Regions from separate parts of the Bacillus marinisedimentorum genome, predicted to be linked through region 2. Evidence: predicted binding sites of a transcription regulator. Region 2 holds the regulator's gene; the other holds the start of a gene.
What was found. Region 2 encodes LexA, which represses DNA repair genes until DNA is damaged. Its sites were predicted from a motif close to CGAACATATGTTCG; they were not measured.

Region 1 (7,795 bases), on a different contig from region 2:
ATCATTTTTTTGCTGATCGACAAGGAGCAGCTCCGTTTCAGTATCGGAACCAGGCGGGTAAGCTGCGCCGGGTTTTAACTCCGCCGCATCATCGTATTCGATTTCACCGACTGTTTCACCCATGATCTGCTTGAAGATGAAGTTTGTGCCGTGCAGCACTTCTTCACGGCTGCGGAAGTTCTTCGATAAATCAATTTTGATTCCCCCATTACCGCCGCCGTTTCCAAACCTTTTATATTTGGAAAGGAACAATCCCGGTTCAGCCAGACGGAACCGGTAAATACTCTGTTTCACATCTCCAACCATAAATACATTGCCCTGCTCTGTATTAGGCTTCGCGATCAGGCGAATGATCGTTTCCTGTACAAGGTTCGTATCCTGGTACTCATCAACAAGCAATTCCGTAAACTGCTGGCGGTATTGCTTTGCCGCATCTGAAGGCACGACATCTGTTATTCCGCCGGCCTGATGATGGGATTCGGCCAGAATAGAAAGCGCGTAATGCTCCAGGTCATTGAAGTCAACAAGCGCCCGCTCCTTTTTGGCCTCCGCATATCTTATGGTCACTTTTTTCACAAGCTCGACAAGCGTCCGGACAACCGGAGCCATTTCGCGGACATCCTGCATATAAGCATCCGGGCTGCGGGCAAAAAGCTCTTCCTTCAGCTTGCCGATTTGCTTTTTCACTTTTTCGCGAAATGCCTTGACCCGATCCTGCAGGTCTTTATCCGCCTCGCCTTTCCTAACCGTTTTCAGCTTTGAAAAGGATGCTGTCTGCATTTCCTCATAGAGACGCTGCCAGGAGTCTTTTGCAGCGGCCTGCAGTTCCTGTACGATTCTGAGATCATCTTCAAGGTTATCTGCATAGGCGGAAGGTCCTCCCGGCTCCTTAGTCAGAGTCATTGCATGGGCGAGAATCGCCTCCATTCCGTCCAGCTGCAAATTCACATCACCGGCAAGGTCTTTCATCCACGGAAGATCTTCGATGCCGATGCCTTTCCCGGCATTTTCATATTCTTCCGCAACATTATCGAGCCACTCAAACGGCCATGGATGTGCGCGTGAAAAATTATATAACTTGCGGGCATAGTCCTGCAGGTCGGCATCGCTCCGATCACTTGCATACCGGTCAACAAGGTCATAAAATGCCTCGTTTCCTTCCCTTCCATATTCCTCCTCAAAAAGCTCATCAAGGACCTCATCCATCAGGAGATCGGCTTCAGTGCCATCTGCAATCCGAAAACCCGGATCGATATCAAGCTTGTAATAATATTTCCTTACGACATTCAGGCAGAAGGAGTGCAGCGTTGAAATCGAAGCCCTGTTAATGAGGGTAAGCTGTCTCCGTAAGTGTAGGGAGGACGGATGACTTTCGAGTTCCTTTTCAATGGCATCACCGATCCGCTTTTTCATCTCAGAAGCTGCTGCATTTGTGAATGTCACGACAAGGAGACGGTCGATGTCCACCGGATTTTCAAGTGATGTGATTTTTTTGATGATCCGTTCAACAAGGACGGCTGTTTTTCCCGAGCCGGCTGCGGCGGCTACGAGGATGTCTTTTCCGGAGGCGGTGATGGCATCCCATTGTTCATCCGTCCATGTGCTGTTTTCAGGCTTCGGCAAATTACTGATCATCGGCGCCGTCTCCTTTCTTTCTGATTTTCTCAAGGACAACTTGATCTTTTTCAGGCTTCAGCAGCCGGTATTCATTTTCTTCGAGCGAGTTGTCAAACTGGCAGAAAGATTTATATGAGCAAAATGTGCAAGGCGTCCTGTCCTTCATTTTATAAGGCGCAATATCAATGACTCCGTCCGTGATATCCGTACCGATCTTTTTGATCAATTCCCTCACATGTTTTCGGAGGTGATTGAAGTCTTCATCACTTGCTATTGAAGAATTGCTGTAAAAGCCGCCCGTTTTCTTCAGGCCTGCCGGAACAACGTCGGAATGCCCGCTATCGAGCGTGTTATCCATAAGCTTAATCGCTTCTTCTTCGGCAACAAGGAGGCCTTTCATTTTGAACTGCTTGAAAAGTTCCCTGTCGATGGCATCATCCGGAAGGCGGTAATCCGAAGTGACCATCGGGTTGTGGACATGGAAATAGAGGACTCCGGCAGGATGCGCATCCTCGCCGAGCCATTTATCGGAATGGGTCAGCACGATATCGAGATATGTGAGCATCTGCAAGGCCAGGCCAAAGTATACTTCAGCCAGGCTCAGCGCCTTCTCGCTTGATTTATAGTCGACGACCCGCAGCAGCATCCCTTTTGAGCTTTCCGCTTTGTCGACCCGGTCAATTCGGCCGACCAGTTCCATTTCAGTGCCGTTAGGAAGCTTGAAGGTAATGGCAGGCAAGTCTTGGCCAGACCCGAATGGAACCTCAAGGCCGATCGGTACAAATCCGCTTGATTTGGCATGTTCACTCATGACACCCGAAGCCTTTGCCACCACTTGCTGCAATTTCCGTTTTATATAATTGTGCCTGTTTGAGCTTAACAGAATCTCACCTTGAAGATGCGGCGCCAATTCATCGATCGCCTGGATGGAAAATTGCTCGCATTGCTTGCTGGTCAGCTCGTTCCATTCAAGGCCGTGCTCCTTCACAAGTTCGGACATCCGTTTCAATGCCCCGTGGAAAAGCTGCCCGATATCAGGAGCTTCGAGCTTGAAGATTTGCCGCTCCTTCAATTTCAGCCCGTGTGAAGCAAACTGGGAAAATGCGCAGGAGTTGAACCGCTCCATCCTTGAAACACTTGCCTGGATCTGCTCGCCGTACAGCTCTTTGCTGATATGCGCATCAAGCTGCTTTGCTTCATTTTTAAAAAACAGGCTGCCCAGGACGGTCCGCGCCTTTTCCGACCACTGTTCACTGGTGATAAATTCATTCAGGACATCGATCCACAGCGGTGCAACCGGATACCCCCGTTTCCACGCCTGCAGCTGGGCAGCGAGATAAGACAGCGTCTTCTTGCCTGTCGTGACGAAATCCAGCTGCTCCTGTTCACTAACTTCCGTCGGATCGTTTAAAATGAGCTTTTCCTCCAGCGTACTGTAAAGGCTTTTGATGCGTTTGACAAGAACAGACGGATTCAATGATTTCCCTTCCTCATCCGCAAGGGGCCAGCTTACCCACAACCGCTCCGACGGACTGGTCAGAGCAAGGTAAATCAGAAAATTCTCATCCAACAGCTGCTCGCGGCTTCCTGGTGCCAGCTGTACACCCGAATCAAGAAGAAGCTGCCTTTCTTCATCGGAAATGACATCGTCTTCCTGTGGAACAGCAGGCAGGACACCTTCATTCACCCCGAGAATAAATGAAATTTTCACATCCCCAAAACGGGTCCGATCAAGCGTTCCCGCCAGCACCTGGTCAAGTGAAGGCGGCACCAGTGCAAACCTCATCGATTCCAGTCCTGTTCCGATCATTTTCATGAACATATCAAATGTCAGTTTATCATCACCGGTGATTTCCACAATCTGGTCCAGCAAATCCATAAACTCATCCCACACCTGGTCGTGCTGGCGGGCGAGTGTAAGATTTCCGTTCTCAGCTGCCGTATCGCGCAGCTTTTCAATTTTCTCAGGAACCCTTATCCCGGAAAGAAAATGATAGAGTGCTTCCGCATAATCCCGGCCCGTTTTCGCCCTTTTCATTTCTTCCTCAAGGGAAGCGAGCGGTGCTGCGATCAATCTGCGCAGACGGTTGATCTTATCCTCAATTTCCTTCTCTTTGTCCGTTTGCCCGGTGTCCGTATCTTCAAGTGAATAAATGCGCCGGTAGGTCCACGGCTCATCCTGTTTCCACTTGACGCCCTGGATGCCGCGGGCCAGCACGTAGTTTTCAAGCTGGTCCATCTGTTCCCGGAGCCCTTCAACACGGCTCCCCAGCGGAAAAAACAGGTCCGTTTTCACACAGCGGAACACCGGATCGTAACGCCAGTTCGTATGGATGACATCGAGTGATGACCGAATCAGCTCAAACAGGGGATGATTCAGCATCGTTTGCTTCAGGTCGATGAAATAAGGAATCTCGTAATCATTGAATATCGTCTCCATCAGCTTCTGGTAATCTCCCATGTTGCGGACAAATATGCCGATATCCCTGAACCGGTACCCTTCTTCACGGACGAGCTTAAGGACTTCCCGGGCAACGCCTTCCACTTCTGCCCGCCTGTTAACGGCCGCAGCAAGCGTGATTTCCCCGGCTAAATCAACTTGTTCAGCCGGCCTGACATCATAACAGCGTTCCAGATGTTCAAGTGACGGAGCCTGCTCATAACGGGGGGGCTTTCCATCCAAAACAACCGTCTTCTCCAGTTCCGCCCCAAGACCTCCGGCTAGCTCCCTCAATTTCATAAACGTATCCCCCGTCATCCGGAATAGATTAAGTTCATGGGGAGCATGTTCATACTCGCGGTCGAGCGTCAACGAAACAGTCACCCGCTTCGCATGCTGAAAAAGCGCTCCAAGAACAAGCTCTTCCTGCGGTGTGAAGCTGTAAAACCCATCAATATAAAACTCGGCATCTTTTATAAAATCGGAATCCGGAATCTTCTCGGCAAGCAGCCTCAAATAATCTTCTGAATCGACATAACGGCCGGCCAGGCTTTTCTCCAGGTCTTCATAAATGAGCTGAAAATCGTGAAGCTTCTCTTTCAGGCTCTCCGTTCCCGCTTCTGCTTTTCCGCCAGCATCAAGTTCCATCCGTTTCTGCTCTAGATCGGCCGGTGTGACACAGTATCTCTTGAATTCAGCCATCATCTCCTCAAGCTGTTCAATAAATCCGTTTTTCTCAGCAGCCTTTTCAAACACCTTGAGCTCTTTCCTTCGGCTTTCCAAAATCTTTCGGATCATCATATTAAGGCCGAGCGTATTGATATGATAACGGGAAATCCCGCCAGTCTCCTGCAAAACCCTCCAGGCCAGCCTCGTGAAACTGAACACCTGCGTCCTGATCATGCCGCCAAGTCCCGGCGTTGTGATCAAATCATACTCCGTTTGGAATGTCATTTGATCCGGCACAAGATAAATCAGCGGGTTTCCATCCGGATTATCCTTGAGACGCTTCCGCAAATCGTCTTTGCAAAGCGCCGTCTTCCCGCTTCCTGCCCGTCCGATGACAAATCGCACTGTCATTGAATAACCTCCGCTCCTGCAAATATCTGTCGACAGCTTGAGGATCGCCCGAGCTGTCTCGTTATGTAATCAAAAATGTAAAACAGGCCGTTTTTGCTGAAACATGTGCGAAACGGCTGCCTGTAAGTATCTGCTTATCTTTTCAACGTCACATTTCCTGATTCTATGATACTATTTCCGCGAATGCCGATAAACCTTTTTCATCTGCCAATATCTGAAGGTGATTTCGAACATCCGTTCTATAAGTTTAGCAGATTTTTCCGTTCTCTTCCACCTTGCAGATGAATGGGTGCTGTTCTTTTGCCCGATCATGGTATGGTACAGCGAGCTTCAGAGGTTTAAATTGATATCTGGTGGTTCCCCGAAAATCCCGGATTCCGGGCTGTCCCCCGATTTTGAGGCGCTGCGGTACATTTAATAAGCCTTTATGAATCCTTTCTGCACGAGAAAATTGGTGAGCAATTTTAAGGATTCTCACGCCTGCTGTTGTAATAAAGACCTTTAAAAATCAACAATTGATTATTTGGGATTTTTGGAAGTAATGCTTCAATTCAATCCATAGGAACGGTTATTTTGCAGTTAGCAGACGGTTTTGAACTATATTTTATAGGTTATGCAGCTGGTTCATGCGGAATCGCGTATTTCACGCCGTCCCCTGTGCACCATCATGGACCGCGACCGGTTAAGGGGCAGGTTTCGCGCCGTAACAACGACTTTTCATGCCAAACAGTCCTCCTTTCATGCGCAAATCCTGCTTTTTCACGCCGTATCTGCGACTTTTCACGCCAGACCACCCGTTTCGCGCCATAACTACCACTTTTCACGCCGTTCCATACCGGTTTCGCGCCGTCCCCTGTGCACCATCATGGACCGCGACCGGTTAAGGGGCAGGTTTCGCGCCGTAACAACGACTTTTCATGCCAAACAGTCCTCCTTTCATGCGCAAATCCTGCCCTTTCACGCCGTATCTGCGACTTTTCACGCCAAACCACCCGTTTCGCGCCATAACTACGACTTTTCGCGCCGTTCCATACCGGTTTCGCGCCGTCCCCTGTGCACCATCATGGACCGCGACCGGTTAAGGGGCAGGTTTCGCGCCGTACTGACTGGATGTATCTGGATTCGTAACATACTGTCTGCAGCATAGGATCAAGCTCCTCCCCTCAACAACAAACAAGGCAAAACATTTGCTCAAAAAGCCGCATTCTGGCTAAACTATAATCATCTGCAGACGGAAGGAGCAATCGTTTTGGAATTAGCTGCATATCTGCTCATCGGGGCCATCATCGGGATTCTTTCCGGATTTTTCGGAGTGGGCGGCGGCTTTGTTTTGACACCGGTGCTGCTGCTGTTTGGTTTCGCGCCAGTAACTGCCATTGCAACGAGCCTCCTTTATACAATCGGAACATCGGTATCCGGAGTAGTTGCCCATTTGCGCCTCCGCAACATCGAGTGGAAGCTGGCATTCATCACAGGATTAAGCGGACTTGCCGCGACAAGGGTAGCTCACCCGTTTGTCCTGTTTCTCGAAAGCAGAGGGCTTTCTGAAACGGTCATACCTGGTTTTTATCTGCTGCTGCTCGGTTATTTCGCTTTTTCGATGCTCCATAAGAAAAAAGGGAAGCCTAAGGAACCCGCTGAAAACGGAAAACACTCCCTCCCGATTATTTTGTTTATCGGCTTTTTTGGCGGCTTCGCCTCCACGGCCCTCGGAGTCGGGGGCGGATTCATTATCGTACCGCTGTTTATATCGCTGCTTGCTCTGCAGCCAAGACTGGCTGTCGGAACGAGCCTTGTCAGTGTTTTCTTCATCGTTATATCTGGTTTTATTTCATATGCTTTTACAACACCGATCAATTATGTGATTGGAATCATGCTGGTCATCGGTGCTTTGATTGGCGGTCAAGTCGGCGCCCATTTGACAGCTTATTTCAGCGATCCGGAAATCAAAAAACGACTCGGCTTGCTATATATTGTCACATGGCTCAGCGTCCTGCTGAAGCTGTTTGGGCTGAATATGACCGGGCTTGCGGGCCTCACCGCTTTCATTATTTATTTAATTTACTCGTTTAGCAGGACTATGATCGGCAGCAGAAAAGAGCAGCAGAACGAATGACTCAGGAACAAATGCGCAAGGCGCCCGCTTAGCGGCGTACGCATAAGCGGGGGTTCCCGCAGGGAGGTGCTCTTTCCTCCCGGAGGGGATCACCGCTTATGACGATAGCCGCTGGCGCCTGGAGCTGGAGGAACAAATGCGCAAAGCGCCCGCTTAGCGGCGTACGCATAAGCGGGGGTACCCGCAGGGAGGTGCTCTTTCCTCCCGGAGGGGATCACCGCTTATGACGATAGCCGCTGGCGCCTGGAGCTGGACGATTCTCTTCTGGCTTTTTATCCACAACGCTTACATATTATAATTTTAGCAAAAAAAGAGCACAGCAGGCTTTAACGCCTTAGCTGTGCTCTTTTTCCATCCATTCTCTTTTCAGCATTCCGTAAAGTTCAAGGTCATGCCGTCTGCCGCGGCGTTCCAGAAATTCTCTGTGCGATCCTTCCCTTATGAAACCGAGTTTCTCATACATCCGCTTTGCACGCTCATTATAAGAAAACACGGTCAACTGCAGCCGGTGAAGGTTTAATTCTTCAAATGCGTATTGGATG
Region 2 (7,795 bases):
CACATATTGTTGCCCAGGCGGTAAAAGGGGCGATTTTCACATCTGCCTTTTTAGAAAAAGCAGGTTTAAGGACATCTCCAAAATGGAATAGTAAAAGGACTGATTTGATTCAATCCGTAGAATTTGATGATGCTGAAAGCATGGTGTCGTTCTGTCAGGCGATTCAGTTCGCTTCACCCGTCAATTCCCATGTGACACCGCATCCGAGTTATATGCCGGGCTATGAAGATGACGTCATCATGGCGGCGGGAACCTTCATTCAGGGGGCTAGCCTGGAGCTCACAGCCGATGGGCCGATCCGGCCGCCTTTTACCGCATACGTACAGGGCGGTCTGACTTATGAGCATGTGAAAATTGCAGTATGCCAGGCAGTTGACCGGCTAGAGGAAGATGGGCTGATCAAATTATGAACCGGCGTTGACGTTAAAAGGGCTGAAGCCCTTTTTCTCATTTTGCTTGCAATTCCCCCGGGGAAGTCTCCTCAAAAAAAATAATGTGAGAAAACCTAACATCCATTTGACAACATACCTTACATAAGATAAACTGTTAGTAATTGAATAAGGAATGTTCTGAAAAGGAGGAGTTGCAATGGGTGATACCATACGCCGCAACATGCCCCTCTTTCCTATGGGAATCGTCATGAAACTCACAGAATTATCAGCCCGGCAAATTCGCTATTATGAAGAACACGGACTGGTAAGCCCTGCGCGTACAGAAGGGAACAGGCGCATGTTTTCTTTCAATGATGTTGACCGGCTGCTTGAAATCAAGGAGCTGATTGAAAGAGGCATCAATATGGCCGGCATCAAAGAGATTGTCCTGAGACAGGAGGAGACTCGTGCTCCCGCAGCTGAAAAAGCAGCAAAACCGGAAATGACCGATGAACAGCTGCGTGACATTTTGAGAAATGAGCTTCAACATGCCGGCAGGTATAACAAAGCGTCCCTGCGTCAAGGAGAGTTATCAAGGTTTTTCCATTAATGGCAAATATAGCCGTTGATGACTTTATAAAAAAGTGGGAGGAAGAATAGCAAAATGTCTAAGTATTCAAAAGAAGATATCCTGAATTTAGCTGATAAGGAAAATGTAAAATTTATCCGACTCCAATTCACAGATTTGCTTGGAATCATCAAAAACGTAGAAATCCCGGTAGATCAGCTGCCTAAAGCACTCGACAATCAAATGATGTTTGACGGTTCTTCCATTGAAGGTTTTGTCCGTATTGAAGAATCTGATATGTACCTTTTCCCTGATCTTGATACATGGGTCATTTTCCCGTGGACATCTGAGAAAGGAAAAGTGGCCCGCCTGATCTGTGATATTTACAATCCGGACGGCACTCCGTTTGAAGGAGACCCGCGCGGCATTCTCAAGCGCATGCTCAAAGAAATGGAAGAGCTCGGCTTCACCGACTTCAACATTGGACCTGAACCGGAGTTCTTCCTGTTTAAAAATGATGAAAACGGTGAACCGACCCTCGAACTGAACGATAAAGGCGGATATTTTGACCTTGCACCGACCGACCTCGGCGAAAACTGCCGTCGTGATATCGTCCTTGAACTCGAGGATATGGGTTTTGAAATTGAAGCATCACACCATGAAGTTGCACCCGGCCAGCATGAGATCGACTTTAAATACGCTTCTGCTTTGCGGGCCTGTGATGACATCCAGACATTCAAACTGGCTGTGAAAACAATCGCACGGAAACACGGCCTTCATGCAACCTTCATGCCGAAACCGCTCTTTGGCGTCAATGGATCTGGAATGCATGCGAACATGTCCCTGTTCAGGAATGGCGAAAACGCGTTCTATGATACTGAAGGAGACTTGCAGCTCAGCGATACGGCCCGTCATTTCGTAGCCGGTATCCTCAAGCACGCTGAATCCTTTACCGCGATCACTAACCCGACGGTAAATTCCTATAAGCGTCTTGTTCCCGGGTATGAAGCGCCTTGTTATGTTGCCTGGTCTTCAAAAAACAGAAGCCCGCTTGTCCGTGTACCTGCTTCACGCGGCCTTTCGACCCGGATTGAAGTCCGCAGTGTCGATCCGGCAGCGAACCCTTACCTGGCTATGGCGGTCATGCTTGCGGCTGGACTTGACGGCATCAAAAACAATATGTCCGCGCCGTCTCCTGTCGACCGCAACATTTATGTGATGAACAAAGATGAACGAATGAGCATCGGAATCAACGATCTTCCTTCCACACTGAAAGAAGCACTTGAGCTGCTGAAAAAAGATGAAGTACTGATGACAGCACTCGGCAAACATGCATCGGAACACTTTATCGAAGCTAAAGAAATTGAGTGGGATATGTTCCGGACCCAGGTTCACCCTTGGGAACGTGAACAATACTTTACAACATATTAAGACAGAAACAAAGCCTCCCGGAGACGGGGGGCTTTTTAAATATCCTCAAAAAAAAACAGCCGGCAGTGTGACCGGCTGTTTCATATTCCTATAGTAAAGATGGCGGTTTGCGGGATGACAGCAAAAACAGCATCCGCTGCTTAATGAACCATCCTGTAGACGCCGACCACTTTTCCGAGGATGCTTACATTCCGGAGGATGATCGGATCCATTGTGGAATTTTCAGGCTGGAGGCGGACATAGTCCTTTTCTTTAAAGAAACGTTTTACAGTAGCTTCGTTCTCATCCGTCATGGCGACAACGATATCACCGTTGTTCGCGGTGCTTTGCTGGCGGACGATGACCATGTCTCCGTCATAAATGCCCGCTTCAATCATACTGTCTCCGACGATATTTAGGATATAAACATTTTCATCCGCCGCTGCGACAAACCGCTCAGGCAAAGGCATATATTCTTCCACGTTTTCGATTGCTGAAATTGGCTGCCCGGCAGTTACCTTACCGATAACAGGAACATTGACTGTCCGGCTGACAGGGATGTCCTGGGCGGACTGGGTGCCAAGGACTTCGATTGCCCGAGGCTTAGTGGGATCCCTCCTGATCAGGCCCTTCTTTTCAAGCCGTGCCAGATGTCCGTGTACAGTAGAACTTGAAGCAAGCCCGACTGCTTCGCCGATCTCCCTGACGGAAGGGGGATAGCCTTTTTGATGGACTTCTTCTTTAATGAAATTCAGGATTTCCTCCTGGCGTTTTGAGAGTTTTGTCATTTTGTGCACCCCGTTCGTTTCCTTTTCTTACCGTAAGTATACCATGTCCCTGTCCAGCATACAAACATAAGTTCGAAAAACCGTTGACGGAAACATTTGTTCCCTTTATAATGAACTCAACAAAAGCGAACGTATATTCTTGGGGAGGGAATAGAAAGATGCAAAGCAAAATCGATATGACATTTGTCGCTGCATTTATTTTCATGATCCTGTTTACAACAGCTACAGTGGTGATGGCAGCGCCGCTTGACAGGGAAGATTACATAAAAGTAACGATAGAAAAGGGAGATACACTCTGGGGGCTTGCTGAGGAATACCACGACCATCATGTTTACACTGCTGAGGAATTCATCGGCTGGGTCACTGACCATAACGACGTGGAACGGTCCGCTATTTATCCAGGACAGAAAATTCTCATTCCGGTCGAAAAAGACTGAGGCGGCACCGGCAATCCAGAGTGCAATAAAGAAATAGAGTTACACATATGCGGAAGGGACAACGTTTATGAATTATGACAGATGGGCTTTTGGACACCCTCATAAAATAAAAGAACATACAGGTGATCAAACATGAATGCAGTCCTTTACTGCAGAGTCAGTACTGATAAAAATACACAGGAGACTTCAATCGCCAGGCAAAATGAAGAGTTAACGAAGCTTGCCGGTGAACTGGACATACACATAGTCGAAATGATAGAAGAGAAAAAAAGCGGTTATGAAATTGACCGCGATGGTGTATTCCGCTTTCTTGAGCTGTTTCAGACAGGGCAAGCGGATGCTTTGCTCATCCAGGATGAGACAAGGCTTGGCAGAGGGAATGCACGCATTGCTCTTCTGCATACGCTGCAAAAACTCGGCATCAAAATTCATACGATTTCCCATCAAGGTGAACTTAAACTGTCGGAAGCGGATTCTATGGTTCTTGATATTGTGAGCATCGTAGAAGAATATCAGCGTAAGCTCCATAATCTCAAAATCAAACGTGGTATGAAGCGGGCGGTTGCAAATGGATACAGGCCGCAGCAAAACTTGACCAGCAGGAATCACGGTCCGGGAAGGGAAAGGAAGGAAGTGCCGGTATCAGAAATTGTCAGGCTGCGGAACAATGGCCTGACCTTTGCTGAAATTGCTGCCACCCTGCGGGGGCTTGGTTTTGGCATCTCGAAGGCTACGGTCAACAGGCGCTATCAGGAATACATGGGGTCGATGGATGATGGGAATGCTGGGGAGTAGACTGTGAAAACCAAACATGATAAAATAAAAACCCTTAATGGGCTAATTATTATGTATAAGGAGTTTTTTGATGCTTTCACCTGAAAAAATAAACCGGATCAATGAGTTGGCACGCAAGTCGAAACGTGATGGCTTGACTCCGGAAGAAGTAAAAGAGCAAAAAAAATTGCGGGAAGAATATTTGCAGGCTTTCCGGGGAAACTTTGACCGCACATTGCAAAATGTGAAAATAGTGGATCCAAACGGAAATGACGTGACGCCGGAAAAGCTGAAACAGAAAAAACATTCAAATAAAGGACACAAACACTGAGAGATACAGCTAGCCGGATTGCTGTATCTTTTTTGTTTTGGGCTCGTAATTCACGGGAAAAGAGATATAATACAATAGTAGAATTGATTAACCGTTCTTCAGCTGTTTTGAGTGCTTGAACATTTAATTCAAGAAAGCTATGATTGTAGCTGGGAACGGATAAACACATTACATAGAAGGGATGAAAATTTTATGGCAGATAACATCCACGATCTTTCCATTAATACCATCCGGACGCTTTCAATTGATGCAATTGAAAAAGCACAATCAGGACATCCGGGAATGCCAATGGGAGCAGCTCCTATGGCATACAGTCTCTGGACTAAATATATGAATCAGAACCCGGCGAATCCGGAATGGTTCAACAGGGACCGTTTTGTCCTGTCTGCAGGACACGGCTCCATGCTTTTATACAGTCTTCTTCATCTGGCAGGTTACGATGTCACAATGGACGATCTCAAAAACTTCCGCCAGTGGGGCAGCCGAACGCCTGGTCATCCGGAATACGGCCATACATCTGGTGTTGAAGCAACAACAGGACCGCTTGGCCAGGGTATTGCAATGGCTGTAGGGATGGCGATGGCTGAAAGGCATCTTGCAGCAAAATATAACCGCGGCAGCTATAATGTAGTGGACCACTTTACATACAGTATTTGCGGTGACGGCGACTTGATGGAAGGCATTTCCGGAGAGGCTGCCTCCTATGCCGGCCATATGAAACTGGGCCGCCTTGTTGTGTTATATGACTCAAATGATATTTCCCTTGACGGCCAGCTGGACCGCTCGTTCACCGAAAGCGTCGAAGACCGTTTTAAAGCTTATGGATGGCAGGTAATCAGGGTGGAGGACGGAAACAATCTTGAGGAAATTGAAGAAGCTCTGGAAAATGCAAGAGCGGATCTTGATCGCCCTACACTGATTGAAGTGAAAACAACGATCGGATACGGCTCCCCTAACAAAGCCGGCTCTTCAGCCTCTCACGGTGCACCGCTTGGCGAAGAAGAAGCGAAAATGACGAAAGAGTCTTATAAATGGACGTTTGAACGGGATTTCCATGTACCTGATGAAGTTTACAGCCACTTTAACGAAAAAGTGAAAGAGAACGGCCAACAAAAAGAAAATGAGTGGAATAAGCTGTTTGATTCATATAAAAATGAACATCCTGAACTGGCAAGGGATCTTGAAACAGCGATCAAGGGCGAGCTTCCGGAAGGATGGGAAAGCCATCTGCCGGAGTATGCTCCAGGCGAACACAAAGCTGCTACCCGCGCCTCCAGCGGTGAAGTGCTGAACGGAATCGCAAATGGAATCCCGAACTTCTTCGGCGGTTCTGCAGACCTGGCCGGCTCCAATAAAACACTGATTAAAGATGAAGAGGATTTTTCCGCAAGCAATTATGCAGGCCGGAATATCTGGTTCGGTGTTCGTGAATTTGCGATGGGTGCCGCTCTGAACGGCATGGCACTCCATGGCGGGCTGAAAGTGTATGGCGGAACATTCTTCGTCTTCTCCGACTACTTGCGCCCGGCTATCCGCCTGGCAGCCTTAATGGGGCTTCCTGTCACATACGTATTTACACATGACAGCATTGCTGTCGGTGAGGACGGCCCTACACACGAACCGATTGAACAGCTGCCTTCATTAAGAGCGATGCCTGGTTTGTCCATCATCCGCCCGGCAGACGGCAATGAAACGAAGGCTGCCTGGAAAATGGCCATGGAAAGCACAAATAAACCAACAGCGCTTGTGCTTACACGCCAGGGACTGCCGACAATGGCAACCGGACAAAAAGCAGAAGAAGGAGTCCGCAAAGGTGCATACGTCATTTCGTCCGCACAAAACGGAAACCCTGAGGCGCTTCTTCTTGCGTCTGGCTCAGAAGTGAGCCTTGCTGTGGAAGCGCAGAAAGAACTTGAAAAAGACGGCATCCATATATCAGTGGTGTCCATGCCTTCCTGGGACAGATTTGAAGAACAATCAGAAGAATATAAGGAAAAAGTCATCCCGAAATCCGTCAAGAAGCGTCTTGCTATTGAAATGGCTGCCACTTTCGGATGGGAGCGCTATACCGGCGATGAAGGAAAAGTGCTCGGCATAGACCGTTTCGGTGCTTCTGCTCCGGGAGAAAAGGTCGTATCAGAATATGGCTTCAATGTAGGAAATGTGGTTTCTGAGCTTAAATCCCTTCTGAAAAAATAATATGAAATTCCCGAAACCTCCGGCCGAGCCGGGGGTTTTTTCATCGTATAGGAAAGTGAAAGTTGTCAGGAAGGAAGGAATGAAAAGGAGCAGACAATTTTATGGATATAGAACGGCAGATGTGCCGCCGTCTTTGCCTGAAAGCTCGCCAATCGGCGAGTTTTCGCTGTTGTTAAGGAAATTATAATATTTAAGCGTTGCGGATAGCCAGAAGGGAATTGTCCAGCTCCAGGCGCAAGCGGCTATCGTCATAAGCAGGCGCCTTGCGCATTTATTCTGTCCATGACACTAACAGTCTATATGCAAGCGGCTCCATTCGACAAAAATAGAAGAGATTTGTTTCACGGATAGACATTGATTATATAAATGTTCCGCTATACTGACAGAAAGGAGATTACAGGAGGGGGCTGCATGAGAAGGTTCGTCATTTATCTTGTGGAAGAAGAGTTTTGCCACCACTTCTTCGGCAACGAAGACCGATTATACAATTTGTTTTATCAATATGAATTTAAACAGGACATGCAAGCATATAACGTTGTCAAAAGGCAGGTCCAATATATTACACGGAGGGTCCCGATCCAATTGCTCAAGCATGAAATCGGGTCAAGGATAAAGAGCCGCCCGGACGGACATATTTTGTTGAATACATTCTATATTGACGCGAATGATACGCGGGCGAGCTTATCACTGCACCAGAACTTCTTATTGCTGCGATCAAGCGGAACATATGAAGCGGAAACGATCTTTTTTGAAGCGTTGCGTAAAATAGACTCTTATTTTCTTGCGATTGACTATCATAATAAAAACTATGGATGGCTCAACCCGATAAAACAGCGTAAATTTGTATGAAATTCGACAAAATGGCTCCGACTTATTGTATAATAGGAACGGTTTTAGTACACTTTACAGTAGACAGT

Region 1: a site for LexA is predicted at 5,365-5,378, ahead of addB (helicase-exonuclease AddAB subunit AddB). Genes of this name have one in related genera too.

Annotation. Positions count from the first base shown of each region.
Region 1 is NZ_LWBL02000013.1:72,953-80,747, forward strand. Features, by position in the region: gene addA (helicase-exonuclease AddAB subunit AddA) at 1-1,635, opposite strand, end outside; gene addB (helicase-exonuclease AddAB subunit AddB) at 1,625-5,137, opposite strand; gene A4U59_RS03920 (sulfite exporter TauE/SafE family protein) at 6,387-7,253, shown strand; gene A4U59_RS03925 (GNAT family N-acetyltransferase) at 7,588-7,795, opposite strand, start outside.
Region 2 is NZ_LWBL02000030.1:125,300-133,094, forward strand. Features, by position in the region: gene A4U59_RS09735 (methionine gamma-lyase family protein) at 1-410, shown strand, start outside; gene A4U59_RS09740 (MerR family transcriptional regulator) at 589-981, shown strand; gene glnA (type I glutamate--ammonia ligase) at 1,036-2,370, shown strand; gene lexA (transcriptional repressor LexA) at 2,511-3,137, opposite strand; gene yneA (cell division suppressor protein YneA) at 3,296-3,574, shown strand; gene A4U59_RS09760 (YneB family resolvase-like protein) at 3,707-4,369, shown strand; gene A4U59_RS09765 (DUF896 domain-containing protein) at 4,440-4,679, shown strand; gene tkt (transketolase) at 4,872-6,878, shown strand; gene sirA (sporulation inhibitor of replication protein SirA) at 7,290-7,727, shown strand.